Regions from separate parts of the Streptomyces sp. NPDC042201 genome, predicted to be linked through region 1. Evidence: riboswitches for the same ligand, from Rfam matches in the RefSeq annotation. Region 1 holds a riboswitch; the other holds the start of a gene.
The links. Region 1 has a riboswitch for glycine ahead of gcvT (glycine cleavage system aminomethyltransferase GcvT). Riboswitches for the same ligand answer to the same signal wherever they lie in the genome.

Region 1 (5,869 bases):
TCTCGTCCTTCTCCTGCTCGGTGGCGCCGCCGGCCGCGAAGTTCATGTAGTAGTGCAGGACGGCCGGGATGATGCCCGCCGCGCCGTTGGTGGGGGCGGTGACGACGCGGCCGCCCGCGGCGTTCTCCTCGTTCACGGCCATCGCGTAGAGCGTGATCCACTCCATGGCGTGGGCCTGCGGATCGCCCTCGGCGCGCAGTTGGCGTGCCGAGTGGGCGGCGCGGCGGCGGACCTTGAGGCCGCCGGGCAGGATGCCCTCGCGGCCCATCCCGCGCGAGACACACGCCTGCATGACCCGCCAGATCTCCAGCAGCCCGGCCCGGATCTCGTCCTCGGTGCGCCATGCCTTCTCGTTCTCCAGCATCAGCGCGGAGATCGACAGGCCCGTCTCCGCCGACAGCCGCAGCAGTTCGTCACCGGTACGGAAGGGGTACGTCAGCACCGTGTCGTCGAGCTTGATCCGGTCCTCGCCGACCGCGTCCTCGTCCACGACGAAGCCGCCGCCCACCGAGTAGTACGTCTTCTCCAGGAGCGGGCCGCCGTCGGCGTCGTACGCGAAGACCGTCATGCCGTTGGCGTGGTACGGCAGGGTCTTGCGGCGGTGCAGCACCAGGTCCGTGTCGGCGTCGAAGGCGATCTCGTGCATCCCCAGCAGATTCAGCCGGCCGCTGGTGCGGATACGTTCCGCCTGGGCGTCGGCGTTCTCCACGTCGACGGTGCGCGGGGAGTTGCCCTCCAGGCCGAGGAGGACGGCCTTCGGGGTGCCGTGGCCGTGGCCGGTCGCGCCGAGCGAGCCGTACAGCTCGGCCCGTACGGAGGCGGTGTGCGCGAGCATGCCCTCGTTCTTGAGGCGGCGGGCGAACATGCGGGCCGCGCGCATCGGGCCGACCGTGTGCGAGCTGGACGGGCCGATACCGATCGAGAACAGGTCGAAGACCGAGATGGCCACGGTGGTACTCCTTGCTGGGTTGGTAGACGCCGTTGTCTGCCGGGGTGGTGCGGAGATGACGGTGCGCGTGGAGCGGGGCACCACGCGACACGGTCCAGTGTGCGCGGTGCCCCGGAAATTCAGGCTGTACGGACGACTACAGGCCCGGGTACAGCGGGTGCTTCGCGGCCAGGGCGGAGACCCGGCCGGCCAGCGCCTCGCGGTCGAACGACGGCTTGAGTGCCGCCGCGATGATGTCCGCGACCTCGCTGAAGTCCTCGGTGGTGAAGCCGCGGGTGGCGAGCGCCGGGGTGCCGATCCGCAGACCCGAGGTGACCATCGGGGGGCGCGGGTCGTTCGGGACGGCGTTCCGGTTGACCGTGATGCCGACCTCGTGGAGCCGGTCCTCGGCCTGCTGGCCGTCCAGCTCGGAGTGGCGCAGGTCGACGAGGACCAGATGGACGTCCGTGCCACCGGAGAGGACGGAGACGCCCACCTCGGTCACATCGGGCTGTACCAGGCGCTCGGCGAGGATACGGGCGCCGTCCAGGGTGCGCTGCTGGCGCTCCTTGAACTCGTCCGTGGCCGCCACCTTGAAGGAGACCGCCTTGGCCGCGATGACATGCTCCAGCGGGCCGCCCTGCTGACCGGGGAAGACCGCGGAGTTGATCTTCTTGGCCAGCTCCTGGGTGGAGAGGATCACACCGCCGCGCGGGCCGCCCAGGGTCTTGTGCGTGGTCGTGGTGACGACGTGCGCGTGCGGCACCGGGTTGGGGTGCAGGCCCGCGGCGACCAGACCGGCGAAGTGCGCCATGTCGACCATCAGGTAGGCGCCGACCTCGTCCGCGATCCGGCGGAAGGCCGCGAAGTCCAGCTGGCGGGGGTACGCCGACCAGCCGGCCACGATCAGCTTCGGACGGGACTCCTTGGCGAGCCGCTCGACCTCGGCCATGTCGACCTGGCCGGTCGTGTCGTCCACGTGGTACGCGACGACGTTGTAGAGCTTGCCGGAGAAGTTGATCTTCATACCGTGGGTCAGATGCCCGCCGTGGGCGAGGTTCAGACCCATGATCGTGTCGCCGGGGGAGAGCAGCGCGAACATCGCGGCCGCGTTCGCCTGAGCGCCCGAGTGCGGCTGGACATTGGCGTGCTCGGCGCCGAACAGCGCCTTGACGCGGTCGATGGCGATCTGCTCGATCACATCGACATGCTCACAGCCGCCGTAGTAGCGGCGGCCGGGGTAGCCCTCGGCGTACTTGTTGGTCAGGACGGAGCCCTGGGCCTCCATGACCGCGACCGGAGCGAAGTTCTCCGAGGCGATCATTTCGAGGGTGGACTGCTGACGGTCGAGCTCGGCGTCGACGGCGGCGGCGACGTCCGGGTCGAGCTCGTGGAGCGAGGTGTTCAGAAGCGACTTCGAAGACATCACAGTCCCTTGGGTCTCAGGTGCCGAGGTACGTCAGTTGCCGGAAAACTCTGTGTACTCGTCGGCGGAGAGCAGGTCCTTCGGCTCCTCCGTGACGCGTACCTTGAACAGCCAGCCGCCCTCATAGGGAGCGGAGTTCACCAGCGAGGGGTCGTCCACGACGTCCTGGTTCGCTTCGACGACCTCGCCGGTCACCGGGGCGTACAGATCGCTGACCGACTTGGTCGACTCCAGCTCACCGCAGGTCTCGCCCGCGGTGACCGTGTCACCGACCTCCGGGAGCTGGACGTACACGACATCGCCGAGGGCGTTCGCCGCGTGCTCCGTGATACCGACTGTCGACACGCCCTCCTCGGCGGCCGTCAGCCACTCGTGCTCCTTGCTGTAGCGCAGCTGCTGGGGGTTGCTCATGACCTGAATTCTCCTGTACGCGGGGGAGTGCTGAGGAACAGATGTCTTACGGACCGAGACGTCCGTATCACTTCTGGCGCTTGTAGAAGGGCAGCGCCACGACCTCGTACGGCTCGTGCGAACCGCGGATGTCGACCCCGACACCGGCCGTGCCGGGCTCGGCGTGCGAGGCGTCGACGTACGCCATGGCGATCGGCTTGCCCAGGGTCGGGGAAGGGGCGCCCGAGGTGACCTCGCCGACGACCGCGCCGCCGGCGACGACCTGGTAGCCGGCGCGCGGGACGCGGCGGCCCTCGGCGACCAGGCCGACCAGCTTGCGCGGCGGGGCGCTCGCGGCGCGCTCGGCGGCGGCCGCCAGGGCCGTACGCCCGACGAAGTCGCCGTCGTTCGAGGTCTTCTCGAACTTGACGACCCGGCCGAGGCCCGCGTCGAACGGGGTCAGTCCGGTGGTCAGCTCGTTCCCGTACAGCGGCATGCCCGCTTCGAGGCGGAGGGTGTCACGGCAGGACAGCCCGCAGGGCACCAGGCCGACGCCCTCGCCGGCCTCGGTCAGCGCCTGCCAGAGCCGCTCGGCGTACCGGGGCTCGACGAACAGCTCGAAGCCGTCTTCGCCGGTGTAGCCGGTCCGCGCGATCAGCGCCGGGACACCGGCGACGGTGCCGGGCAGGCCCGCGTAGTACTTGAGCCCGTCCAGGTCGGCGTCGGTCAGCGACTTCAGGATGCCGGGTGACTCGGGGCCCTGGACGGCGAGCAGGGCGTACGCGTCGCGGTCGTCGCGCACCTCGGCGTCGAAGCCGGCCGCGCGGGCGGTCAGCGCGTCCAGCACGGTCTGCGCGTTGGAGGCGTTGGCGACGACCATGAAGGTGTCCGCACCGGGGGTGTCCTCGGCGAGGCGGTACACGATCAGGTCGTCGAGGATTCCGCCGTCCTCCTGGCAGATCATCGTGTAGCGGGCGCGGCCGACGGCGACGGAGCCGATGTTGCCGACGAGCGCGTAGTCGAGGAGCTGTGCGGCCGCCGGTCCCGAGACGGTGATCTCGCCCATGTGGGAGAGGTCGAAGAGACCGGCCCTCGTGCGGACGGCGTTGTGCTCGTCGCGCTCACTGCCGTACCGCAGCGGCATGTCCCAGCCCGCGAAGTCGGTCATGGTCGCGCCCAGCGCACGGTGCACCGCGTCGAGCGCGGTGAGACGGGGGCTGCTGGGGGTGCTGCTCGGGGCGGCGTGGCTCATCGGTGTGGCTCCCAGGGCATGACGGCGAGGACGGTCCTCCCCATCTGTCATCGGAACCTGAGAGGTTCATCACGACCACACGTAAAGACGGTCATGACTTGCACCTTGGGTGGAGCCGCACAGCTGCGGCCCGCTTTTCAGATCTGCCTCATCCACGCGGTACGGGGCCTGAGAGATTCAAGGGAGGAACTTGCTCCTTCGGCGCCCGGCGCACACGGTGACCGGGACTCTCCCGCGCGGATTCAAACGGCCGGTATGCAGTTGGCGGGCACATCATCGCACGCGTCGCGGCCGAACGGGACGGCCGGTCCACAACTCGCCGTACACCGTGAAAAGCTTGTGCCGCATTACCATTTCTTTACACTTTATGGGCAAGGGTCTTGGGCCAGGGTGACTGAGCTGACAGGGGGACGGCGATGATGTCGCAGGGGTCCGGCGCGTATGCCACGACGGCGGGGGTGCCCGCCCAGCAGGGCGCCAGGGAGGTAGTGACCGGGCCGGTGCCGGTCGTCCGGGATCTGCGGGGGAGGAGCGGCCGGGTGCCGGCGGCCCTGGTCTTCGCGGCGGGGGACGTGGTGGTCGTCTCCGGGCTGCCAGGCAGCGGCAAGTCCACCCTGATCCGGCGGGCCGCCGAGGGCGGCGGGATCGACTCCCAGGACGCCAGGGACCGCTGGCGGCGCCGGCTGCCCGGCTCGCTGCCGTACGCCGTCTACCGCCCGTTCGTCCGGATCGCCCACTACCGGGGGCTGTGGCGCGCGCTGCGCTCCGGCGTGAGCGTCGTCGTCCACGACTGCGGTACGCAGACCTGGGTACGGCGCTGGCTGGCCCGCGAGGCCCGCAGGCGCGGCCGCGGGCTCCATCTCGTCCTGCTGGACGTCACCCCCGAGGTGGCCCGCGCGGGCCAGCTCGAGCGCGGCCGCGGAGTCTCGGGCTACGCCTTCGCCCGCCACCGCCGCGCCGTCGGCCGGCTGCTCGGCGGCGCGGAGACCGGCCGCCTGCCCCGTGGCTGCGCCACAGCGGTCATCCTGGACCGGGACGCGGCGGCAGCGCTGGCCAGGATCGCCTTCCCGGCGCTGCGGGGGGAGTGAGCGCCTGTCGCTCCGGGCCCGGGCCCGCACCTTTCACCGCGCGGCCCCGCACCTCCCGCCGCCCGGCCCGCGTATCGCCCATCGCGCGCCGGCGCACGTTCCGGCCTGCGGCGTTAGGGTGCTGCGGCAAGGTCGAGGGTGGAGGGGAATGACTGTGAACGCAGCATGGCCGGGCAACGAGCTCGAAGAGGTGCTCGCCGCCTCGCTCGGGAGCGACACGGCGGGCGGGCGGCTGATCGAGGTGCTGGGGCGGAGTCAGGTCTGGGTGCCGCTCCCCAACGGCGGCGGCCCCGAGAGCCGCGACCTCGACCTGCCGACGATGGAGATCGAGGGCGCCCCGTACGTCCCGGTGTTCAGCTCCGAGCAGCAGTTCCTGCAGAGCGCCGGCGCCCATATGTCCTTCGCCGTCGCCCCGGCCCGCGATTTTGCCCGGGGCCTGCCCCCGCAGCTCGGGATCGCGGTCAACCCGGGCGGCGCGGTCGGACTGCCGCTGCCGCCGCCCGCCGTCGCCGAGCTGTGCCGGGCGGGCCGCACCCCGCTCGACGGCCCGGCGAGCGGCGGCCGGGTCCGGCTCTTCGAGCCGGACTGGCAGGAGGACCCGGTCGACTTCCTCACCGCCGCCGCGAGCGAGTTCGAGTCCTCCGGTGTGGTGGTCTCCGCCCGCCGCGCGCTCGCCAGCGTCGAGGGTGAGGCGCCGGTGCTCTTCATAGGTGTCCAGCTCTCCTCCTGGGAGGCGGCCGACCGCAACGCCCCGATGGACGCGCTCGGCCGCGCGCTGGGCCGGG
Region 2 (5,869 bases), on a different contig from region 1:
AGCGCGTTCAGCTGCCCGGCCCGCAGCGGGAGCCGCTGGGCGGCGCCTGGGAGGCCGGGAGCGAGGTTCCGACCGCGGCGAGGATCGGCCGCGAGGAGCTGCTCGCCGCCGCCGAGGTCGCCGAGAGCCGGCTCGACGAGTGGGAGTCGTACGGCCTCATCGGTCCGCTGCCGGACGGTGGATACGACCCGGAGTCGGTCACTGTGGCGAAACTCATCGCGGATCTGGGGAGATTCGGCCTGGAGCCCCGGCATCTGCGAGCCATGAAGGCGGCCGCCGAGCGTGAGGCGGGGCTGGTCGAGCAGGTGGTGGCGCCGCTGCGGCGGCACCGTAATCCGCAGACCAGGGCCCATGCCGAGGCGACCACGAATGAACTCGCCGCGCTCTCCGTACGGCTGCACGCGGCGCTGGTGCGGACGGCTCTCGGGGTCCGGCAGCACTGATCATGGGGATGTCCGACTACCCAAACCGGCCGGGCACGTCCTAGGGTTGCTGTGTGAACGAGCTCGACGTTGTGGGTGTCCGGGTGGAAATGCCCTCCAACCAACCGATCGTGCTCCTGCGTGAAGTGGGAGGCGACCGGTACCTCCCCATCTGGATCGGACCGGGGGAGGCTACCGCTATTGCCTTCGCCCAGCAGGGCATGGCCCCGGCCCGGCCGCTGACGCACGACCTCTTCAAGGACGTCCTTGAGGCGGTGGGCCAGGAGCTCACCGAGGTCCGCATCACGGATCTGCGTGAAGGGGTCTTCTATGCGGAGCTGGTCTTCGCCAGCGGGGTCGAGGTGAGCGCCAGGCCGTCCGACGCCATAGCGCTGGCGCTGCGCACGGGTACGCCGATCTACGGCAGTGACGGGGTTCTGGACGATGCCGGCATCGCCATCCCGGACGAGCAGGAGGACGAGGTGGAGAAGTTCCGCGAGTTCCTCGACCAGATCTCTCCGGAGGACTTCGGAACCAACAGCCAGTGAGCGGCCGGTGAGCGCTGCACCGGGCTTTTGTCAGCGCATTCGAGCAGCCCTTCCCCGAAAGCGGGCACGGGAAACCACACTCAGGGTGATTATCACTCGGCGTGGCGAGTGTGGCGATCGTTGACGCACCCCGGGTGACTGCCTACCTTCGACAGGGCAGGTCAAGGACGGAGGGTCGGCGTGAGAAGCAGCGGCGACGGTACGGCGGCGGGCGGGCCGTATCCGCTTCACGGCAGTGCGGCCGACCCCGGTGTCGAGACCGTCGGATACCGGGGCCCGACCGCGTGCGCGGCGGCGGGCATCACCTACCGCCAGTTGGACTACTGGGCGCGTACGGGGCTGGTCGAGCCGAGCGTGCGCTCTGCGTACGGCTCCGGCACCCAGCGGCTCTACAGCTTCCGGGATGTTGTCGTCCTGAAGATCGTGAAGCGGTTCCTGGATACCGGGGTCGCTCTGCAGAACATCAGGGCGGCGGTCCAGCATCTGCGGGCCCGGGGTTTCCAGGATCTTGAGCGGATGACGCTCATGAGCGACGGCGCGACGGTCTACGAATGCTCCTCGCCCGACGAGGTCGTGGACCTCCTCCAGGGCGGCCAGGGCATCTTCGGGATCGCGGTCGGCGTGGTGTGGCGGGATGTCGAGGCCGCGCTGTCGCAGCTCCACGGGGAGCGGATCGACACCGGCGAGACGCTGATCGGCAACAATCCCGCCGACGAACTGGCCCGGCGGCGCCGGGACCGCGCCGTCTGACCCCTCCGCCGGCCCTTCCGGCCCCTCCGGGCGCTGTCCCGCGCCGCTCCTGCGGCCGATTGTCAGTGGTGTGAGGGAGCATCGGTGGGGTGAGATCCGCGCCGACGATCCTGCATCTGGACATGGATGCCTTCTTCGCCGCCGCCGAGCAGGCGGCGAAGCCGAGTCTGCGCGGAAAGCCGGTGGTGGTCGGCGGTCTGGGTCCGCGCGGGGTGGTCTCGACGGCCTCGTACGAGGCGAGACGGTTCGGGGTGCATTCGGCGATGCCGATGGGCCAGGCGAGACGGCTCGCTCCGAACGCCGCCTACCTCGTACCCCGCTTCTCCGTCTACCGCGCGATCAGCGAGCAGGTGATGGAGCTGCTGGGGCGGCTCTCCCCGCTGGTGGAGCCGCTCAGCCTGGACGAGGCCTTCGTGGACCTGGAGGCGGGCGGCTCCGCGCATGACTCGGCTTCCGCGCGGGCGGCGGGCGAGCGGCTGCGCCGGGACATCAGGGCGGTCACCGGCCTCACCGGTTCCGTCGGGCTCGCGGGGTCCAAGATGCTGGCGAAGATCGGCTCGGAGCAGGCCAAGCCGGACGGTCTGGTGCTCATCGAGCCCGGCACGGAGCGCGAGCTGCTGGGGCCGATGTCCGCGCGGATCCTGCCCGGGGTGGGGCCGGCTACCGGAGAGCATCTGAGACGGGCCGGGATGACCACCGTCGCCGAACTGGCCGGGGCGGGTGAGGACGAGCTCGTACGGCTGCTGGGGAAGGCGCACGGTGCCTCGCTGTACCGGATGGCGCGCGGGCACGACGACCGGCCCGTGGTGTCGGACCGCGATGCCAAGTCCGTGTCGGTCGAGGACACCTTCGATGTCGATCTGCACGACCGGGCCCGGGTGAGGACGGAGGTGGACCGGCTCGCCGACCGGTGCGTCGAGCGGCTGCGGGCGGCCGGGCGCTCGGGACGGACGGTCGTGCTCAAGGTCCGGCGGTACGACTTCTCCACGCTGACCCGTTCGGAGACGCTCCGCGGTCCCACGGACGACCCGGGAGTGGTGCGGGAGGCGGCGGGGCGGCTGCTGGAGTCGGTGGACACCATGGGCGGGGTGCGGCTGCTGGGGGTGGGGGTGACGGGGCTCGCGGACTTCACCCAGGAGGATCTCTTCGCCCAGGCCGCGGCCGACGAGTCCGCCCGTCACGGGCCCGTCGTCGCGCCTGAGCCGGCCGACGACCGGGCCGCCGAGGGCGGCCCGGAGCGGGAGGCCGAACGGGCGGCCGAGCAGGAGCCCGGGAGCGCGCCGGCGGTGGCGTCGGAGGCGCCCGCCGAGCGGCGCTTCCCGGCCGGACATGATGTGCGCCACACCGAGTTCGGAGCGGGCTGGGTACAGGGCAGCGGGCTGCGGAGGGTCACCGTACGGTTCGAGGAGCCGGGGTCCGAGCCGGGGCGGGTGCGGACGTTCTGGGTCGACGATCCGGATCTGGAGCTGTCCGACCCGCTGCCTCTGGTACCGGCGGCGGATCAGTCGTCCTGGCCGGCCAGCCGTCCGAAGTTGTGATCGGAGTCACGCTCGGAGAGGGACGCGGCCCCCTCCGGCGGCTCGGGCTCGGGAAGGGTGAGTCCGTAGTGGTGGTAGAGCTGGAGCTCCTGCTCGGGGGAGAGATGGCGGCCCACGCCGAAGTCGGGGGCATCCCTGATGAGGGCGCGCTCGAACGGGACCTGCAGTGCGTTGTTCGTCAGCGTGCTGGGTGCGAGAGGGACGAAGGCATCGCGGCTGAAGATCCCGGTGCGGACGGCCGCCCACTCCGGGATCCCGGTGGCGTCGTCGAGATACACCTCGTCCACCGTGCCGAGCTTGTGGCCATGTCGGTCGAATGCCTTGCGGCCGATCAGGCTGCGCGGATCGATATCGGTCTCCACGGTCCCTCCAACTGGTCGCAACTGCTGGTAAATACTACAAAAGTGCAGATATGAGACGTCGGCCACTCGAAAGTTGTCCGCAAGACCTCGCTGGTAGGCTGGCGAACGGCTGCTGACCCCGTGCGGGAGAGTCCTCCGGTGAGAACAACCGGGGGCGCCGAAGGAGCAAATCCTCCCCGGAATCTCTCAGGCCCCCGTACCGCGCGGACGAGGTCACTCTGGAAAGCAGGGCGGGCGTCGGACGGCATCCGCTCTCACCGACGGTGAAAGCCGGGCCGCCTCGTGGCGGGCCGGTGAAGCTCTCAGGTCGAGATGACAGAGGGGGAGGCCGTCCGGGCACCCGCGTCTTGGTGCCCCTCGCAGGTCGTGTCAGACCAGGAGGCCTCCGCATGACCCCCAACCGCATTCCGCTCGCACAGCTGGAGCGAGGGATCCCCTTCGAGCAGCGCCACATCGGGCCCGACGCGGCGGCGCAGGCGAAGATGCTCGCGCAGGTCGGATACGGCTCGCTCGACGAGCTGACCGCCGCCGCGGTGCCGGACGTGATCAAGAGCGCCGAGGCCCTGCGGCTTCCCGGCGCCCGTACCGAAGCCGAGGTCCTGGCCGAGCTGCGGTCCCTCGCGGACCGCAACCAGGTGCTGGCGCCGATGATCGGTCTCGGGTACTACGGCACGTTCACCCCTCCGGTGATCCTGCGCAACGTCATGGAGAACCCGGCGTGGTACACCGCGTACACGCCGTACCAGCCGGAGATCTCCCAGGGCCGTCTCGAGGCGCTGCTCAACTTCCAGACCGTCGTGGCCGAGCTGACCGGCCTGCCGACCTCGGGCGCCTCCCTGCTGGACGAGGGCACGGCGGCGGCGGAGGCGATGGCGCTGTCGCGCCGCGTCGGCAAGGTCAAGGACGGTGTCTTCCTGGTCGACTCCGACGCCCTGCCGCAGACCGTCGCCGTGATCAGGACCCGCGCCGAGCCGACCGGCGTCGAGGTCGTCGTCGCGGACCTGAGCGAGGGCATCCCCGCCGAGGTGGCCGAGCGCGGTGTCTTCGGTGTGCTGATCCAGTACCCGGGCGCCTCCGGGGCCGTCCGGGACATCAGGCCCGTCGTCGAGCGGGCGCACCAGCTGGGCGCGATCGTCACGGTCGCCGCCGACCTGCTCGCGCTGACGCTCCTCACCTCGCCCGGTGAGCTGGGCGCGGACATCGCGGTCGGCACCACGCAGCGCTTCGGGGTGCCGATGGGCTTCGGCGGACCGCACGCCGGCTTCATGGCCGTACGCGACAGGTTCGCGCGCAGCCTGCCGGGCCGGCTCGTCGGGGTCTCCGTGGACGCCGACGGCAACAAGGCGTACCGGCTGGCGCTCCAGACCCGTGAGCAGCACATCCGCCGCGAGAAGGCCACCAGCAACATCTGTACCGCGCAGGTGCTGTTGGCCGTCATGGCCGGGATGTACGCCGTCTACCACGGCCCCGAGGGGCTGCGCGGCATCGCGCGGCGCACCCACCGGTACGCGACGCTGCTCGCCGAGGGCCTGCGTGCGGGCGGTGTCGAGGTCGTCCACGGCGCGTACTTCGACACGCTGACCGTGCGGGTTCCCGGCAGGGCCGCCGGGGTGGTCGCCGCCGCCCGCGAGGGCGGGGTCAACCTCCATCTCGTGGACGGCGACCATGTCTCCCTCGCCTGTGACGAGACCACCGGACGCGCCCAGCTGGCCGCCGTGTGGACCGCCTTCGACGTCGAGTGCGACATCGAGGCGCTGGACGCGGTGGTGGCCGAGGCGCTGCCCGAGGCCCTGCTGCGGACCGGCGAGTACCTGACGCATCCCGTCTTCCACCAGTACCGCTCCGAGACCGCGATGCTGCGTTATCTGCGCAAGCTCGCCGACCGTGACTACGCGCTGGACCGGGGCATGATCCCGCTCGGCTCGTGCACCATGAAGCTGAACGCGACCACCGAGATGGAGCCGGTCACCTGGCCCGAGTTCGGCGCGCTGCACCCCTTCGCCCCGGCCGACCAGGCACAGGGCTATCTGACGCTGATCAGGGAGCTGGAGGAGCAGCTCGCCGAGGTCACCGGCTACGACGCGGTGTCCCTCCAGCCGAACGCCGGTTCGCAGGGCGAGCTGGCCGGTCTGCTGGCCGTGCGCGCCTACCACCGGGCCAACGGCGACACGCGGCGCACCGTCTGCCTCATCCCGTCCTCCGCGCACGGCACGAACGCCGCGAGCGCGGTGATGGCCGGGATGAAGGTC

Region 2: linked by a shared signal. The riboswitch ahead of gcvP (aminomethyl-transferring glycine dehydrogenase) and the one ahead of gcvT (glycine cleavage system aminomethyltransferase GcvT) in region 1 are both predicted to bind glycine.

The regions. Positions count from the first base shown of each region.
Region 1 covers NZ_JBVJDS010000002.1:534,380-540,248, forward strand. The annotation lists gene ACZ6MZ_RS06310 (L-serine ammonia-lyase) at 1-949, opposite strand, end outside; gene glyA (serine hydroxymethyltransferase) at 1,086-2,354, opposite strand; gene gcvH (glycine cleavage system protein GcvH) at 2,388-2,765, opposite strand; gene gcvT (glycine cleavage system aminomethyltransferase GcvT) at 2,833-3,996, opposite strand; glycine riboswitch at 4,144-4,241, opposite strand; gene ACZ6MZ_RS06330 (AAA family ATPase) at 4,413-5,084, shown strand; gene ACZ6MZ_RS06335 (enhanced serine sensitivity protein SseB) at 5,233-5,869, shown strand, end outside.
Region 2 covers NZ_JBVJDS010000013.1:6,961-12,829, forward strand. The annotation lists gene ftsR (transcriptional regulator FtsR) at 1-443, shown strand, start outside; gene ACZ6MZ_RS27630 (bifunctional nuclease family protein) at 497-970, shown strand; gene ACZ6MZ_RS27635 (MerR family transcriptional regulator) at 1,151-1,720, shown strand; gene ACZ6MZ_RS27640 (DNA polymerase IV) at 1,810-3,258, shown strand; gene ACZ6MZ_RS27645 (PRC-barrel domain-containing protein) at 3,222-3,620, opposite strand; glycine riboswitch at 3,734-3,832, shown strand; gene gcvP (aminomethyl-transferring glycine dehydrogenase) at 4,010-5,869, shown strand, end outside.